2 linked regions of the Vallitalea longa genome follow. The protein of the gene in region 1 binds, or shares a complex with, the protein of each later gene. Links are inferred from orthologs where the notes say so. Each region holds a gene or a part of one and is shown on either strand. Other genes may lie near its edges.

Region 1 (8,567 bases):
GTAGGAATTGAGAAGTTCGTTGAAGAAGAACCATTAATTGATGACGTTTTATTTGAAGAATAAAAAATTATAATGTATAATTTGCCCTAGATTTTTATAAAATCTAGGGTGTTTTATTAAAATCCTTGACATTTATAAAGAATAGTGTTAAAATTCAGCAGTGTGCATTGAAATATTTTTTATTAGTGACCGAAAGGGATGATCTATGTGCACCGATTAAAGACTAATTCCAAAGTAATTGGGATGAAACAGACTCTAAAAGCTCTTGAGAATCAAGACGTAAAAGTGCTTTATGTAGCGAAAGATGCGCAAAGTAAGGTTACTATAAAAGCTATTGAGTTAGCTAAGAGTCAGCAAATTCCTGTAGTATATATTAATACTATGGTGGAATTAGGTTCAGTTTGCGATGTAGAAGTAAAAACAGCAACCGCAGCACTAATTAAATAAGATGTTAGGGCATCTTAAAAAAATTACAGGAGGTGAAATTGATGCCTACTATTAACCAATTAATAAGAAAAGGTAGAGAGGTTTCAACTAAGAAATCAACAGCGCCAGCTCTTCAAAAAGGTTATAATTCATTACACAAAAGAACTACTAATATATCTTCACCACAAAAAAGAGGTGTTTGTACAGCAGTAAAAACAGCTACTCCTAAAAAACCAAACTCAGCTCTTCGTAAAATTGCAAGGGTTCGTTTAACAAATGGTATCGAAGTAACAGGTTATATTCCTGGTGAAGGACATAACCTACAAGAACATAGTGTTGTTCTACTAAGAGGTGGAAGGGTAAAAGACTTACCTGGTACACGTTATCATGTTGTTAGGGGTACACTAGATACAGCTGGTGTAGCTGACCGTAAACAATCACGTTCCAAGTATGGAGCAAAGAGACCAAAAAAATAATTCTTAAGTCATTGATTACTAAAATCAATAATTAGTATTTTATATGAGGAAAACCCCAGTAATATGCTAATTAGTGCTAGGTAAAACCGGAATATTACCTGTAGGTTGCAGGATTATATATATATTACGATATACCGAGCACGAACATGGATAACTTATTCATGAGTACCGAAGAATTAATTATTATTAAGGAGGGAAGAGCCGTGCCACGTAAAGGACATATTCAAAAAAGAGAAGTATTAGCTGATCCAATATACAGTGATAAAGTTGTAACTAAACTTATCAATAACATCATGTTAGATGGTAAAAAGGGAGTTGCACAAAAAATTGTATACGGAGCATTTGAAAAAGTAGCTGATAAAACAGGAAAAGATGCAGTAGAAGTTTTTAAAGAAGCTATGAACAATATTATGCCTGTTCTTGAAGTTAAAGCTAGACGTGTTGGTGGATCTACTTACCAAGTTCCTATGGAAGTTAGACCAGAGAGAAGACAAGCATTAGGACTTCGTTGGTTAACTATCTACACACGTAAGCGTGGAGAAAGAACTATGGTTGATCGTTTAGCTGCTGAAATTATGGACGCAGCAAACAATACTGGTGCTTCAGTTAAGAAGAGAGAAGATACTCACAAAATGGCAGAAGCAAACAAGGCATTTGCACATTACAGATTCTAATTGTAATTGCAAACAATTATATATTATTTTAATATAGTGTATATAGTTACACCAAATTACTAATAATGCATATAATAATGTGTTGTAAAAAAAAGGTATGCGGAAATTTTATTTTCCGCATAATAATCAATAAATTGTAGCTAAGAAACCGTTGATTACCAAAGGAGGAATAAACTTTGGATGGAAGACAATTCCCACTAGAGAGAACTAGAAATATTGGGATCATGGCTCATATTGATGCAGGTAAAACAACACTAACAGAACGTATCTTATTCTATACTGGAAGAACTCACAAGATTGGGGAAACTCATGAAGGTGCAGCTCAGATGGACTGGATGGAACAAGAACAAGAAAGAGGAATAACTATTACTTCCGCAGCTACAACATGTCAATGGTTAAATCATAGGATTAATATTATTGATACACCGGGGCACGTTGACTTTACAGTAGAAGTAGAACGTTCACTCCGTGTTTTAGATGGTTCTGTAGGTGTATTTTGTGCAAAAGGTGGAGTTGAGCCACAATCCGAGACAGTATGGCGTCAAGCAGATAAATATAGAGTACCTAGAATGGCATTTGTTAATAAAATGGATATTATGGGTGCAGATTTCTATAACGCTGTTGACATGATGAGAGATAGACTTGGTGCCAATGCAGTACCAATCCAATTACCAATTGGAGCAGAAGATGATTTTGTCGGTCTTATTGACTTGATGAATATGAAATCATATATTTACAAAGACGATTTAGGTCAAGAAATATCAGAAGAAGAAATACCAGCTGATATGTTAGAACAAGCAGAAGAATACAGAGAAGCTATGGTTGAAGCTATTGCTGAAACTGATGAAGATTTAATGGAAAAATATCTTGAAGGTGAAGAGGTTACTGTTAAAGAATTAAAGAAAGCTCTTAGAGCAGCAGTTATTAATGTTGATATTATACCTGTTCTATGTGGAACAGCATATAGAAACAAAGGTGTCCAAAAATTATTAGATGCAGTTGTTGAATTTATGCCAGCTCCAATAGATGTACCTGCTATTCAAGGTATTGACCCAGATACAGAAGAAGAAGTAGAAAGACCATCTTCAGACGAAGAACCTTTCTCAGCATTAGCATTCAAGATTATGGCAGACCCATTTGTTGGAAAACTTGCATTCTTTAGAGTTTATTCAGGAACAACTAATTCAGGTTCTTATATATTTAACTCTACTAAGAATAAAAAAGAACGTATGGGACGTATTCTTCAAATGCATGCTAATAAAAGAGAAGAAATCAGTAAAGTATACTCAGGAGATATTGCAGCAGCAGTAGGTTTAAAAGTTACTTCAACTGGTGATACTCTATGTGATGAAAAGCATCCAGTAATACTTGAATCAATGATTTTCCCAGAACCAGTTATTCACGTAGCTATAGAGCCTAAGACAAAAGCTGGTCAAGAAAAGATGGGTATCGCTCTTGCAAAATTAGCAGAAGAAGACCCAACATTCAAGACTCACACAGACCATGATACTGGTCAAACAATTATATCTGGTATGGGTGAACTTCATCTAGAAATCATTGTAGACCGTCTACTTAGAGAATTTAAAGTAGAAGCTAATGTAGGTCAACCTCAAGTTGCTTACAAAGAAACAATCACTAAAGAAGTTGAAGTTGAAGGTAAATTCGTACGTCAATCAGGTGGTCGTGGACAATACGGACATTGTAAAGTTAGATTCTCTCCAATGGACGTAAACAGTGAGGAAACTTATGAATTTGTTAATGCTATAGTTGGTGGATCTATTCCAAAAGAATATATACCAGCAGTAGATAATGGAATTCAAGATGCAATGAGTACTGGTATACTTGCAGGATATCCTGTACTTGGTATTAAAGCAGAGTGTTATGATGGATCATATCATGATGTTGACTCATCTGAAATGGCATTTAAGATTGCTGGTTCTATGGCATTTAAAGAAGCTATGAAAAAAGGTGGAGCAACTTTATGTGAACCAATCATGAGAGTTGACGTTTCAGTACCAGAAGATTACATGGGTGATGTTATTGGTGACATCAACTCACGTAGAGGACGTATTGAAGGTATGGAACCTCGTAATGGTGTTCAACAAATCCACGGATTTGTACCATTATCACAGATGTTCGGTTATGCTACTGACTTACGTTCCAAAACTCAAGGTAGAGGAACATATGTAATGCAATTCGATCATTTTGAGCCACTACCAAAATCAATACAAGAAAAGATTATTGCTGGTAAAGAAACAAATTAATTTGTACACTTTGACGAATAATCGTATTGTAATATGAAATAGTAATAAAAAACTTGCAAAATTTAATTTAATAAAATATAATTGAAAAAGAAGACCAATTCAGAAATGAATGGACAAATTAGGGGATTTGCCCTAGATATAAAAGGAGGAAGATTTTAAATGGCTAAAGCTAAATATGAAAGAACCAAACCACACGTTAATATTGGTACTATTGGACACGTTGACCATGGTAAAACAACATTAACAGCTGCAATTACAAAAACTATACATGAAAGATTAGGAACTGGAGAAGCAGTTGCTTTTGATAATATTGATAAAGCTCCAGAAGAGAGAGAACGTGGAATCACTATCTCAACAGCACACGTTGAGTACGAAACTGAAACTAGACACTACGCACACGTAGACTGTCCAGGCCATGCTGACTATGTTAAAAATATGATTACTGGTGCAGCACAAATGGATGGAGCTATCTTAGTTGTTTCAGCTGCAGATGGTCCAATGCCTCAAACCCGTGAGCATATTTTATTATCAGGCCAAGTTGGTGTTGAATATATTGTTGTTTTCATGAACAAATGTGACATGGTTGATGATGAAGAATTATTAGAATTAGTAGAAATGGAAATCAGAGAGTTATTAACTGAATATGATTTCCCAGGTGATGATATTCCTATCGTTATGGGTTCTGCTTTAAAAGCATTAGAAGACCCAACATCAGAATGGGGAGATAAGATCTTAGACTTAATGAAAGAAGTAGATGCTTATATTCCATCTCCAGAAAGAGATATTGACAAACCTTTCTTAATGCCTGTAGAAGACGTATTCTCAATTACTGGTCGTGGTACTGTTGCAACTGGTAGAGTTGAACGTGGAGTACTTCACGTATCTGACGAAATTGAAATCGTTGGAATTGGAGAATCAAGAAAAGTTGTTTGTACAGGAGTAGAAATGTTCCGTAAATTATTAGACGAAGCTCAAGCTGGTGATAACATCGGTGCATTACTTCGTGGTGTTCAAAGAGATGAAATCGAAAGAGGTCAAGTATTAGCTAAACCTGGTACAATTACTCCTCATACTAAATTTAAAGCACAAGTTTACGTTCTTAAAAAAGAAGAAGGTGGACGTCATACTCCATTCTTCTCAAACTATAGACCACAATTCTATTTCAGAACTACTGATATTACTGGTGTAATCAACCTTGCAGAAGGTGTAGAAATGTGTATGCCTGGTGATAACATTGAAATGGAAATTGAACTTATTGCTCCAATCGCTATGGAAAAAGGTTTACGTTTCGCTATCCGTGAGGGTGGAAGAACTGTAGGTGCTGGATCAGTAGCAGAAATTATTGAATAATATATTTTATTTAATATTGAAAAAGCAGTGCTTGATGCACTGCTTTTTTTATGGTTAGAATTGTTGGGGGCTAGGTGGAGGGGGTATTAGTGGTAGGTTTAACTTGCCTTACCCAAAAAGCGGTCGGTCTGCGTTAAACCTACCACTAATACCCCTGTAGTTTGGGCTAGTAAGCTTGTACGGGAGATATGTAATTGGATTCCCTTGTTTTTTTATAATAATTATGAGGAGTTATTAAAGGTAGTGTGTGGGGATAAGATGTTGTTGTTATGAGGTTGGTAGAGGTGTATGAGGTTGATTTTATAGATTGGTATGGGGATAAGATATTTTATTTGTTGATAGGGGGTTAATAATATTTTGATATCTATGAGAGAAGAAAAACATAGTGGTATTAGACAGTTCACCTAAAGGTTATGATAATTTTTATATGGTTTTGATAGGAAGAAGTATATAGGATTTGAGTTAAAGGGTTATGTACTTAGAAAAGTTAAGTTGATGAAGTATTATAATTACGTTAGGATTATTAGGTTTTTGATGAATAGGGCATTTATGGTCAAGAAATCAATATGATGTGATGATATAATATAGTTAATAATTCTAAGGAGGAGAGAGATAAAGAATGTATGAGTATAATGAGATGCAAGGAGTTATTGATTATATTGAAGAGCATTTAGATGAAGATTTGTGTATTGATATGTTGGCAGAGATGGGGATGTTGTCCAAGTTTTATTTTCAGAGGCTGTTTTATAAGCTTGTTGGTGTTACGGTTATGGAGTATGTTAGGTTAAGAAGATTGGCTAAGGCTTCTGAGGATATTAAAGATGGTGGAAAGATTACGGATATTGCTTTTAGGAATGGGTTTAATAGTTTAGAGAATTTTACAAGGACCTTTAAGGCGGTATATGATATGACACCTACTGAATATAAGAAGAAGGATATACCTCTTGCACATTTTTACAAGCCTGATTTGTCTTTGAAATACAGATCAGTGGATATTGGAGTTCCTCTGGTAGCTTCTGGAGTTGTTATAGAATTTAACGTTAAGAAGATAGAGGAAGACATTAAGATAATGGGAATTGTTAAAGAATGTGAGATGGGGGTTGCGGGTCAAGATAATCCTGGAGTTGCATGGAATGAGTATGTTGAAGTCAAGAAGGATATACTTAATCAGAGTGATGAGAATGTAGAGTTCGGTGTATCGTTTCCATCCAATAAGAAAGATTGGTTCAATTATCTGGCGGCAGTACAAGTTGATGATTTTGATGATAATGATAGCAGATTATATCAATATGTCATACCAAAAGGTTTATATGTAGTATGTACTTTTTCGGCAGAGAATTTCTTTGAGTTGACTAATGCAGCACTGGATAAGGCTATGGCTTATCTTTTGCAATCTTGGCTTCCTAACAGTGATTATGTCATGATAGGTGATTTTGCGGCAGAGTATTATGATTATAGGTGTCTAAAAGACCATCCCAATCCACAGCAAGTACAGGTACCGCCTATAGATATTATCAAGAATCCACCTGAAATGGATATAATGGTATTGGTTAAAAGAAAATAAATGGAGAATTTATAAAAGCAGTGCCTATGGGTACTGTTTTTTGGTTAAAATTATAATATATACCAAATAAAATAGTTGAATTTTACATTACTTATTTGAGATTTTTTAAAACATGAAAAAACTATAAAAAAATCTCGAAAAACCCTTGCATTATAGACATTCTTAGTGTATACTATTAAATGCTGTGACAAAGATAGCGTTGAAATGTGAGGTTGCCGCAAAAGCGGGTAATTCACATGGAGCGAATGTCATGTTCAAGAAACTGGCGGCAAGGTCACTGTACAATATAAAGTCAAAGCGATGTAGGCTTGATTTGAGTGTGTTGAGTATATGATACACACGGAGCGATGTACAGTCACCACTTGTCGTACTAGAGTACGAAAAGGAGGCGACTTTTTTTATGGCAAGTCAAAAAATGAGAATTAGCTTAAAAGCATACGATCATCAATTAATCGATCAATCTTCAAAGAAAATTATTGAAACAGCTAAGAAAACTGGTGCTAAGGTGAGTGGACCAATTCCATTACCTACTAAGAAAGAGGTTGTAACTATTCTTAGAGCTGTGCACAAGTACAAAGATTCCAGAGAACAATTCGAACAAAGAACTCATAAAAGATTAATTGACATACTTATGCCAACAGCTAAGACAGTAGATGCTTTAATGAGACTTGAACTACCTGCAGGGGTAGATATCAAAGTAGATGTTAAATAATTATACGAAATAGTATAATATCCCTTAGAGGTTTATATAAAGACTATAAGCCATCTAGGATGATTACACATAAGTGTAATCCGCTGTAGATTATTAGGAGGTGCAAAGGAAATGAAAAAAGCTATATTAGCTAAAAAAATCGGTATGACTCAAATATTTGAAGAAAGTGGAGAGTTAGTACCTGTAACAGTACTAGAAGCAGGACCATGTACAGTTATTCAAGTGAAAACTGTAGAAAATGATGGATACAAAGCTGTACAAGTTGGATTTGGTGATAAGAAAGAAAAACTTACTAATAAGCCAATGAAAGGTCATTTTGACAAAGCAGGTGTTAGCTTTAAGAAGCATATAAAAGAGTTTAGACTTGATAATGCTGATGAATTTGAAGTAGGAAATGAAATCAAGGCTGATGCATTTGAAATTGGCGACAAAGTAGATGTTTCTGGTGTATCAAAAGGTAAAGGATTCCAAGGATCAATTAAGAGACATAACCAATCAAGAGGACCAATGGGTCATGGTTCTAAGTCACATAGAGTATCCGGATCTATGGGTGGAGCTTCTTCACCATCAAAAGTATTCAAGGGTAAAAAATTACCAGGTCATATGGGTAGTGAAAATGTAACAGTTCAAAACTTAGAAGTAGTAAAAGTTGATGTAGAAAATAACTTGCTTCTAATTAAAGGTGCTGTACCAGGACCTAAAAAATCAATAGTAACAATAGTAAATAGCGTAAAAGCTTAGTTAATACGTAGGAAGGAGGAACGAACATGGCTAAAGTTTCTGTTTACAACATGGAAGGTAAACAAGTTGGAGATATAGAACTTAATGACAATATATTTGGTGTAGAAATAAATGAACACTTAATGCATATGTCAGTTGTAGGACAGCTTGCAAATAAACGCCAAGGCACACAAAGTGCTAAAACTCGTTCAGAAGTAAGAGGTGGCGGTGCTAAGCCTTGGAGACAAAAAGGAACAGGTAGAGCGAGACAAGGATCAATTCGTGCACCACAATGGACAGGTGGTGGAGTTGTATTTGCTCCAAAGCCAAGAGATTATTCAATTAAATTAAACAAAAAAGAAAAAAGAGCGGCATTAAAAT
Region 2 (8,707 bases), 410 kb from region 1 along the record:
ATCATTAGATCCTACAATGACTATAGGTAAACAGATAATGGAAGTTATTAGACTTCATCAAAAAGCATCTAAATTAGAAGCTTTTGAAAAGGCAGTTAAACTTATTGATATGGTTGGAATTCCTGAGCCTAGAAAAAGGATGAAACAATATCCTCACCAATTTTCTGGTGGTATGAGACAAAGAATTGTTATTGCTATAGCATTAGCTTGTGAACCAACTATATTAATAGCTGATGAACCAACTACTGCTCTTGATGTAACGATTCAAGCACAGATACTTGATTTAGTTAAAGATCTACAGAAGAAGATTGGAGCTTCAGTTATATTTATAACTCATGACCTTGGTGTAGTAGCAAATGTAGCGGATAGAGTTGCTGTTATGTACGCTGGTAAGTTGGTTGAAATAGGCACAAGTGATGAGATTTTCTATGATCCAAGACATCCATACACATGGGGTCTTATTGGTTCAATGCCGGACCTAGAAACTGAAGGAGCATTATATGCTATACCAGGTACTCCTCCTAACCTAATTAAGCCACCTACTGGTGATGCATTTGCTTTAAGAAGTAAATATGCTATGGAAGTAGATTTTGAAGAACAACCTCCATTGTTTGATATAACTGATACTCATAAGGCAGCTACTTGGTTATTGCATGAATATGCACCTGAAGTAAAGCCACCTGAAGTTATTATTAAACGTAGAGAACGTTTGAAAGAGGTGAATAACTAATGGCTGAAAAAGAAGTATTAGTTGAAATTCAAAATCTAAAGCAATACTTTAAATTAGGTAGAAAAAGTGTAGTAAAAGCTGTAGATGATGTTTCATTTAAAATATATAAAGGTGAAACCTTTGGTTTAGTTGGAGAATCGGGTTCAGGTAAATCTACTACTGGTAGGACAATGATTAGACTATATGATCCTACAGGTGGAAAAGTATTTATGGAAGGGGACAGGATTGATGGTAAAGTCCCTAAAAAAGTTGTTGCCAATGTTAATAGAAATATGCAAATGATATTTCAAGACCCTATGGCATGTCTCAATCCACGTATGAAAGTTGAAGATATTATAGCTGAAGGATTAGATATTCATAAGTTGGTTAAAAACAAAACCGAGAGAAGAGAAAAAATAATAGAAATGTTAAACATTGTTGGGCTTAATGAGCAGCATGCAGATCGTTATCCTCATGAATTCTCAGGTGGTCAAAGACAAAGAATAGGTATAGCTAGGGCTATGGCTGTTGAGCCTAAGTTTATTATAGCTGATGAACCTATATCAGCACTTGATGTTTCTATTCAGGCTCAAGTTGTTAACTTAATGAATGAATTAAAGCAAAAAAGAGGATTGACATACTTATTTATTGCCCATGATTTATCTATGGTTAAGTATATAAGTGATAGAATTGCTGTTATGTATAAAGGTAAACTTATGGAACTTACAACTAGTAAGCAACTATTTGAAAAACCTTTGCACCCATACACTAGATCGTTATTATCAGCTATTCCATTGCCAGATCCTATTACTGAACGAACAAGAAGACGTCATGCTTACAAACCAGAAGTTGAACATGATTATACTAAAAACCTACCAAAATGGGTAGAAGTTGATCCAGGTCATTTCATATATGGTAATGATGAGGAAATAGAAAAATGGAATGCTTTATATTAATATAAAATAAAAGATAAAAGACTATACAGCTCTTTAAGCTATGTAGTCTTTAATTTTAGTAATTTTAATTTTTAATAGAATATGATGAATACCAATAAAAAAGTTCTACTTTTTTGTATATGAAATTAGATTTCCATATGCGGTAGTAGAACTTCATTTTTTATGAAATAATGTTATATATTAAGTAGATTTTATATAATTATTGTTTTGTTGGAAATATCATATCACGTATAAGAGAGATTAGATAAAAATCTTCTAAACATATATGTATGAAAATAATTTATTGATATTTTTTGTTGTTATATTTTCGATACTTGCTTCTTCGGCTGCTTGTATAACATTTTCGTAAGGTATCTGATAAATATATGAAATATCAGAAGGACTGTAAGAATCAAGAACCTTACGTTTCACTTCTCTAGAGAATAATTTACATATGTCGCTACTTCCATAGAACATTATCATTATGAAGGAATGTTTACTTATATTATCAATACCATTAGTATCCATTATTTTTTTAATCTCTTCATTTGAGATTTCCAGTAGTTGTGAGACAATACCCATTTCAATAACATCTTTTTCTTGTGTTTTTAAAAACAAGTCTATTTCTTTTAATTTTGGTGAAAGATAATTATTGTAATATTCTAGATATGTAGTCATTAAAAGACCTCCTAAAAAAATATAGTATTATTTAATAATATCTAAAATTAGTTAAAAATCAACAGTTTTTCAAAAAAATGTATGTCAAAATTTATTTGTTTTTTTATTTGAATGCATATAATAAAATTAAGTAATAAGATTAAATAACTAGTAATAATCTATACGAAGACAATATGATAAAGCATTTGCATCAACTTTTGCATAATAAGATTATAACTTATAATCCTTTTAAAATCATATGTAATAATTGGTTTTGAAAATGGTTACAAATACCATAGTAAAAAATGAATTATAGTTAATACTATCATTACGGAGGTGATTTTAAATGGCATATAACAAGCAAGCAACAGATGCACTAAACAAGTTTAAGTATGAAATAGCTAATGAACTTAATGTTAACTTGAAACAAGGTTATAATGGTGATTTAACTTCTGCTCAAGCTGGTTCAGTAGGTGGAGAAATGGTTAAGAGAATGATTGAAAAACAAGAGCAATCTATGTCTTCAGGTGGTTCTTATTAATCATTTGAAAAAAATGTTTATGAAAATATATTAAAATCCTAGAGATAACATTTCTGGGATTTTTTTATTGCGTATTATTAATATGCTATAGTATAATTAACCAGTCGTAGATTCAGTATCATTTATGTTAAAAAAACCTATTTTTAGAAATAGGTGTATAAAATCTTAATAAAAAAACAATACTTTATTAATGTGACTGATTAATCAAAAATTTAAGATTCTTTAGAGTAACAATTATGTAAGAAGTCTTAATTAGTAATTTTAGATAATAGTAAAAATGTGTAGATTTATCATAATCACTATGGTATAATATACAAATGGTTAAATAGGAACAGCTATGCCCTTTTATATAGAGTGAATTAATTTATAACAGCACACTTCATCTTCAAAGAAATAAAAAGGGAAGAAAATGACTTTCCTACTATATAAATTAAGGAGGAACAATTTTAAATGAACGTTAATGTAGAAACACTAGAAAAAAGCATGGTGAAACTTACCATTGAAGTTGATGCAGAACGCTTTGAAGAAGGCATGAAGCATGCATATAGCAAAAATAAAAATAAGATTACAGTTCCAGGATTCAGAAAAGGTAGAGTACCAAGACAATTAATCGAGAAAACTTATGGAGCAGAAATTTTTTATGAGGATGCAGTCAACTACATAATTCCAGATGCATATGATAAAGCTATAGAAGAAAACAACTTAGAAGTTGTATCAAGACCAGAAGTTGATGTGCAACAAGTAGAAAAAGGAAAAGCTATGATTTTTACAGCTGAAGTCGCAGTTAAACCAGAAGTGACTTTAGGTGAATACAAAGGTATTGAAATCGAGAAAAATGATATAGATGTTACTGAAGAAGATGTAGATGCAGAAATCGAAAAAATAAGAGATAAAAATTCAAGATTGATTGATGTTACAGATAGAGCAGTTGAAAATAATGACCAAGTTGTAATTGATTTTGAAGGATTTATTGATAATGAACCTTTTGAAGGTGGTAAATCCGAAAACTATTCATTAACTATTGGATCACATTCATTTATTGATACATTTGAAGATCAATTGATAGGAAAGAATATTGGAGAAGACATAGAAATTAATGTGAATTTTCCAGAAGATTATCAACAAGAAGATTTACAAGGAAAACCTGCATTGTTTAAAGTTAATATTAAAGAAATCAAATTCAAGGAATTACCAGAAGTAGATGATGAATTTGCTAAAGACGTATCTGAATTTGACACACTTGATGAATATAAACAAGATGTTAAGGCAAAACTTTTAGAGCAAAAAGAAAATGCAGCAAAATCTAAAAAACAAGAAGATGTTCTTCAAAAAGTTATCGAGAACGCTAGTATGGAAATAGCAGATCCTATGATTGATTTACAAGCAGAAAATATGACTCAAGATTTTGCTACAAGATTACAATATCAAGGATTATCTCTAGAACAATACTTTGGTTTTACTGGACAGAATATGGCGACATTAAAAGATACTATGAAAACTGATGCAGAAAAGAGAATAAAATCTAGATTAGTATTAGAAGCAATCGCTAAAGCAGAAAATATTCAAGCTACAGATGAAGAATTAGACGAAGAATTAAAGAAAATGGCAGAAGCTTATAAAATGGAAATTGAAAAGATAAAAGAGACTGTTGGCGAAGAAGAAAAAGAATCAATAAAAGATGATATCAAGAATCGTAAAGCACTTGATTTCATTACAGAACAAGCTAAAGAAGTGTAATAATAAGCACTTTATTTGCGTAAGATAAAAGGTAGAGGAGGTAAAAATTATGAGTTTAGTACCTTATGTCGTAGAGCAAACAAGTAGAGGAGAAAGATCTTACGATATTTTTTCCAGACTTTTAAAAGAAAGAATTATTTTTTTAGGCGAGGAAGTAAATGACACAACTGCAAGCTTAGTTGTAGCTCAATTATTATTCCTAGAAGCTGAAGACCCAGAAAAAGACATTCATGTATATATAAATAGTCCAGGAGGGTCAATTACAGCAGGAATGGCTATATATGACACTATGCAATACATTAAACCTGATGTTTCAACAATATGTATTGGTATGGCTGCTAGTATGGGTGCATTCTTACTTGCAGGTGGAGCTAAAGGAAAAAGATTTGCTTTGCCTAATGCAGAAATAATGATACATCAACCACTTGGAGGAACTCAAGGTCAAGCTGTTGATATTAAAATACACGCAGATAGAATAATTGCAATAAGAGAAAAACTTAATCAAATACTAAGCGAAAGAACTGGTCAGCCATTAGAAGTTATAGAAAAAGACACTGATAGAGATAACTTCCTAACAGCTGAAGCTGCTAAAGAATATGGTCTTATTGACAAAGTATTTGAAAAAAGATAGCCGAAAGTAGGTGAAGCAGTGGCTAATAAATATGAAGACAAAAAACAACTTAGGTGTTCATTTTGTCACAAAGCTCAAGACCAAGTAAGGAAACTTATAGCAGGTCCTAACGTTTATATTTGTGACGAGTGTATTGAACTATGTGCAGAAATTATAGAAGAAGAATTCCAAGATTACAAAGAAGCGCAAGATCTTGAAAATATACCAAAACCACTAGAAATAAAAACATTTCTAGATGAATATGTTATTGGTCAAGAAGATGCTAAGAAAACATTGGCAGTAGCTGTTTATAATCATTACAAAAGAATCAGAAGTGATATTAAAAACGATGATGTAGAACTTCAGAAGAGTAATATTATCATGGTTGGACCAACAGGTTCAGGTAAGACATATATGGCACAGACATTGGCAAAAATGTTAGGTGTACCTTTTGCAATAGCGGATGCTACTTCATTAACTGAAGCAGGTTATGTCGGTGAAGATGTTGAAAATATATTACTACGACTTATTCAAGCAGCAGATTTTGATATAGAAAAGGCTGAACAAGGAATCATATACATTGATGAAATAGATAAGATAGCTAGAAAATCGGATAATCCATCAATTACAAGAGATGTAAGTGGTGAAGGTGTTCAACAAGCATTATTGAAGATTTTAGAAGGAACTATTGCTTCTGTTCCTCCACAAGGTGGAAGAAAACATCCACATCAAGAATTTATACAAATAGATACTACTAATATTCTATTTATATGTGCAGGTGCTTTTGACGGTTTAGAAAAGATAATACAACAACGTGTTGGTGAAAAGTCAATGGGATTTGGTGCTACAGTTGATAGTATTAAAAACCAACAAATAGGTCATGTATTAAAAGAACTTTTACCACAGGACCTTATAAAATTTGGACTTATTCCAGAATTTGTTGGACGTATACCTGTTAATGTCACTCTTGATAATTTAACAGAAGATGCTCTAGTTGATATACTTGTAAAACCTAAGAATTCCTTAGTAAAACAATATCAAACACTCTTCAGTATGGATAATGTGGAATTAGAATTCAATGATGATGCTCTTACATCAATAGCTAAGAAATCTCTTGATCGTAAGACAGGGGCGAGAGGGCTTAGAGCAATAATAGAAGAAATAATGACAGAAGTTATGTTTGAAATACCTTCGAACGATAAAATAGAAAAATGCGTAATTACAAAAGAAGTAATTGATAATAATGAAAATCCAACATTAGTGGTTAATGAAAATATTCAATCACTTAAAAAGCCTGTGGCTAAAAAAAGAACTAAACGTAAAAATGAAAATGAAACAGCTTAGGAATAAAATTTCCTATAAATAAAATACCCCCTGCCTAGTAGGGGGCTTTTTATTAAAGCGCATTGAATTTCATATGATAAAAATTCTTTTAAGGAGCGAGGTTACATAAACATGGAAAAAACTATGATAAAAATTCCTTTACTAGCCCTTAGAGGCATTAACGTTTTACCTGATATGATTATACATTTTGATGTAAATCGTAAGAAATCTGTAAATGCATTAGAGGAAGCGATGACGAATCAACAGTTGATTTTTCTTGTAGCTCAAAAAGATGCAAAGGAAGATGAACCGTTAACGGATAATTTATACAAAATAGGTACAATCTCTAAGATAAAACAGTTAATAAAACTTCCAGGTAATATAATTAGAGTTTTAGTAGAAGGTCTAGAAAGAGGAGAAATAAATAAATTTGTTTTTGAAGAGCCGTTCATAATGACAGAAGTTGAGAACATTGAAAAAACAAATTATGAAATAAATGAAGAAGAAAAAGAGGCATTACTAAGAATAACTTTTGAAAGTTTAGAAGAGTATTCTAATGTTAATCCACAGTATTCTATTGAGACTATTAAGAATATGTTAGGAATTAAAGATGTGGGTAAATTGGCAGATAGTATCGCTGCTAATATCAGTATCTCTCTTGAGAATAAGCAAAAGATATTAGGGGAAATTAATCCTGTAGAAAGATTAAAAACAACTATATCCATTTTAAAAAGTGAAATTGAACTTAGTAGAATTAAAAAGGATATTCAAATTCAAGTTAAACAAAAGATCGATAAGAATCAAAAAGAATATTTCCTTAGAGAACAGCTAAAAGTAATACAAAGCGAATTAGGAGATAAGTACGGATTAGGTGAAGAAGTAGAAAAATATACTAAGCAACTTAAAAGCCTAAAAGCACCAAAAATTGTAAAAGAAAAGATAGAAAAAGAAATAGGAAGAATGAAAAAAATACCTAATGGTTCTTCTGAAGGTGTAGTAGTCAGAAATTACATCGAATGTCTTTTGGAACTTCCATGGAATAAAAAAACTAAAGAGTCCAAAGATATAAAGGGAGCAGAAGAAATTCTGGAAAAAGACCATTATGGTTTGAAAAAAGTTAAAGAGAGAATATTAGAACATCTAGCAGTCAGGAAGTTATCAAGTAAAACTGATAGTCCCATATTATGTTTAGTAGGACCACCTGGTACAGGTAAGACTTCAATAGCTAAATCTATTGCACAAGCCTTAAATAGAAAATACGTAAGAATTTCTTTAGGAGGAGTAAGAGATGAAGCTGAAATAAGAGGACATAGAAGAACATATATTGGAGCTATGCCAGGACGCATAGTTAATGGACTTAAGCAAGCAGGTTCTAGTAACACGTTAATGCTTTTTGATGAAATCGACAAAATGAGTTCTGATTTCCGAGGAGATCCATCCTCTGCATTATTAGAAGTACTTGATTCTGAACAAAATAATAAATTTAGAGATCATTATATTGAACTACCAGTTGATCTATCTGATGTATTATTTATTGCAACAGCTAATTCAATTCAAACTATACCTAGGCCTCTTCTAGATAGATTAGAACTAATAGAAGTTTCCAGCTATACTGCTAATGAGAAGTTTCATATTGCAACGAACCATCTTATTGCAAAACAAATGAATAAGCATGGATTGAAAGAAGGTCAACTCAAGATAAGCAAAAATGCATTAAAAACACTTATCGATGATTATACTAGAGAAGCTGGAGTTAGAAATTTAGAAAGAAGAATTGGAGAAATATGCAGGAAGGTTGCAAAAGAAGTATTAGTTAATGATAAAGAGTATATTAAGATAACTGAACAAAATATTCAAAAATATCTTGGTATACCACTATATACTTTTGAGAGAATAGCTGATAAATCTCAAGTAGGTGTAGTTAGAGGATTAGCTTGGACAGCTGTTGGAGGAGATACTCTTTCTATAGAAGTAAATACTATGAAGGGTACAGGAAAATTTGAATTAACAGGTCAATTAGGAGATGTAATGAAAGAATCTGCTAAGGCTGGTATAAGTTATATTCGTTCTAAGACAAAAGAGCTGGATATAGATGAAGATTTTCATAAAAATATTGATATCCATATTCATATTCCAGAGGGTGCGGTTCCAAAAGATGGTCCATCAGCAGGTATTACTATGGCAACTGCTATGAT

Evidence for each region.
Region 2: the proteins of rpsG (region 1) and tig are in contact, whole or in part, in a crystal structure (PDB 3GTY), measured with the Thermotoga maritima proteins. The link is inferred for Vallitalea longa from one-to-one orthologs. Residues at the interface, in WP_004081843.1 of Thermotoga maritima: Lys34, Lys52, Lys55, Glu59, Arg62, Gln63, Glu66, Asn67, Lys69, Val71, Arg95, Ala109, Lys110, Lys111, Gly112, Arg113, Pro114, Glu117, Glu121, Ile124, Ala125, Tyr127, Asn128, Asn129, Thr130, Gly131, Lys135, Asp139, Arg142, Met143; in WP_004081061.1 of Thermotoga maritima: Glu122, Val124, Val129, Leu130, Tyr133, Glu188, Gly259, Ile262, Tyr263, Glu266, Ser270, Glu273, Gln274, Glu277, Arg308, Gln311, Ile312, Ser315, Tyr316, Glu325, Arg329, Arg336, Leu363, Phe366, Trp367, Arg373, Leu377, Arg381, Leu384, Glu387.

What each region holds. Positions count from the first base shown.
Region 1 is NZ_BRLB01000001.1:1,086,600-1,095,166, reverse strand. Bases 1-2,840 are described here. They hold rpsG (30S ribosomal protein S7), read left to right. Parts: upstream 1-1,105; coding sequence 1,106-1,576; downstream 1,577-2,840. Other genes in these bases: fusA (elongation factor G), read left to right, coding at 1,753-2,840; rpsL (30S ribosomal protein S12), read left to right, coding at 489-902; QMG30_RS04775 (ribosomal L7Ae/L30e/S12e/Gadd45 family protein), read left to right, coding at 208-447; rpoC (DNA-directed RNA polymerase subunit beta'), read left to right, coding at 1-63. In the rest of the region: more of fusA, read left to right, coding at 2,841-3,840; tuf (elongation factor Tu), read left to right, coding at 4,000-5,190; QMG30_RS04750 (AraC family transcriptional regulator), read left to right, coding at 5,810-6,754; rpsJ (30S ribosomal protein S10), read left to right, coding at 7,155-7,466; rplC (50S ribosomal protein L3), read left to right, coding at 7,578-8,207; rplD (50S ribosomal protein L4), read left to right, coding at 8,234-8,567.
Region 2 is NZ_BRLB01000001.1:680,960-689,666, reverse strand. The notes cover bases 2,456-5,435. They hold tig (trigger factor), read left to right. Parts: upstream 2,456-3,292; coding sequence 3,293-4,579; downstream 4,580-5,435. Other genes in these bases: clpX (ATP-dependent Clp protease ATP-binding subunit ClpX), read left to right, coding at 5,229-5,435; clpP (ATP-dependent Clp endopeptidase proteolytic subunit ClpP), read left to right, coding at 4,629-5,210; QMG30_RS03010 (alpha/beta-type small acid-soluble spore protein), read left to right, coding at 2,648-2,842. Outside these bases: QMG30_RS03025 (ABC transporter ATP-binding protein), read left to right, coding at 1-730; QMG30_RS03020 (ABC transporter ATP-binding protein), read left to right, coding at 730-1,665; QMG30_RS03015 (hypothetical protein), read right to left, coding at 1,921-2,322; more of clpX, read left to right, coding at 5,436-6,533; lon (endopeptidase La), read left to right, coding at 6,645-8,707. UniProt on the Bacillus subtilis protein: Involved in protein export. Acts as a chaperone by maintaining the newly synthesized protein in an open conformation. Functions as a peptidyl-prolyl cis-trans isomerase.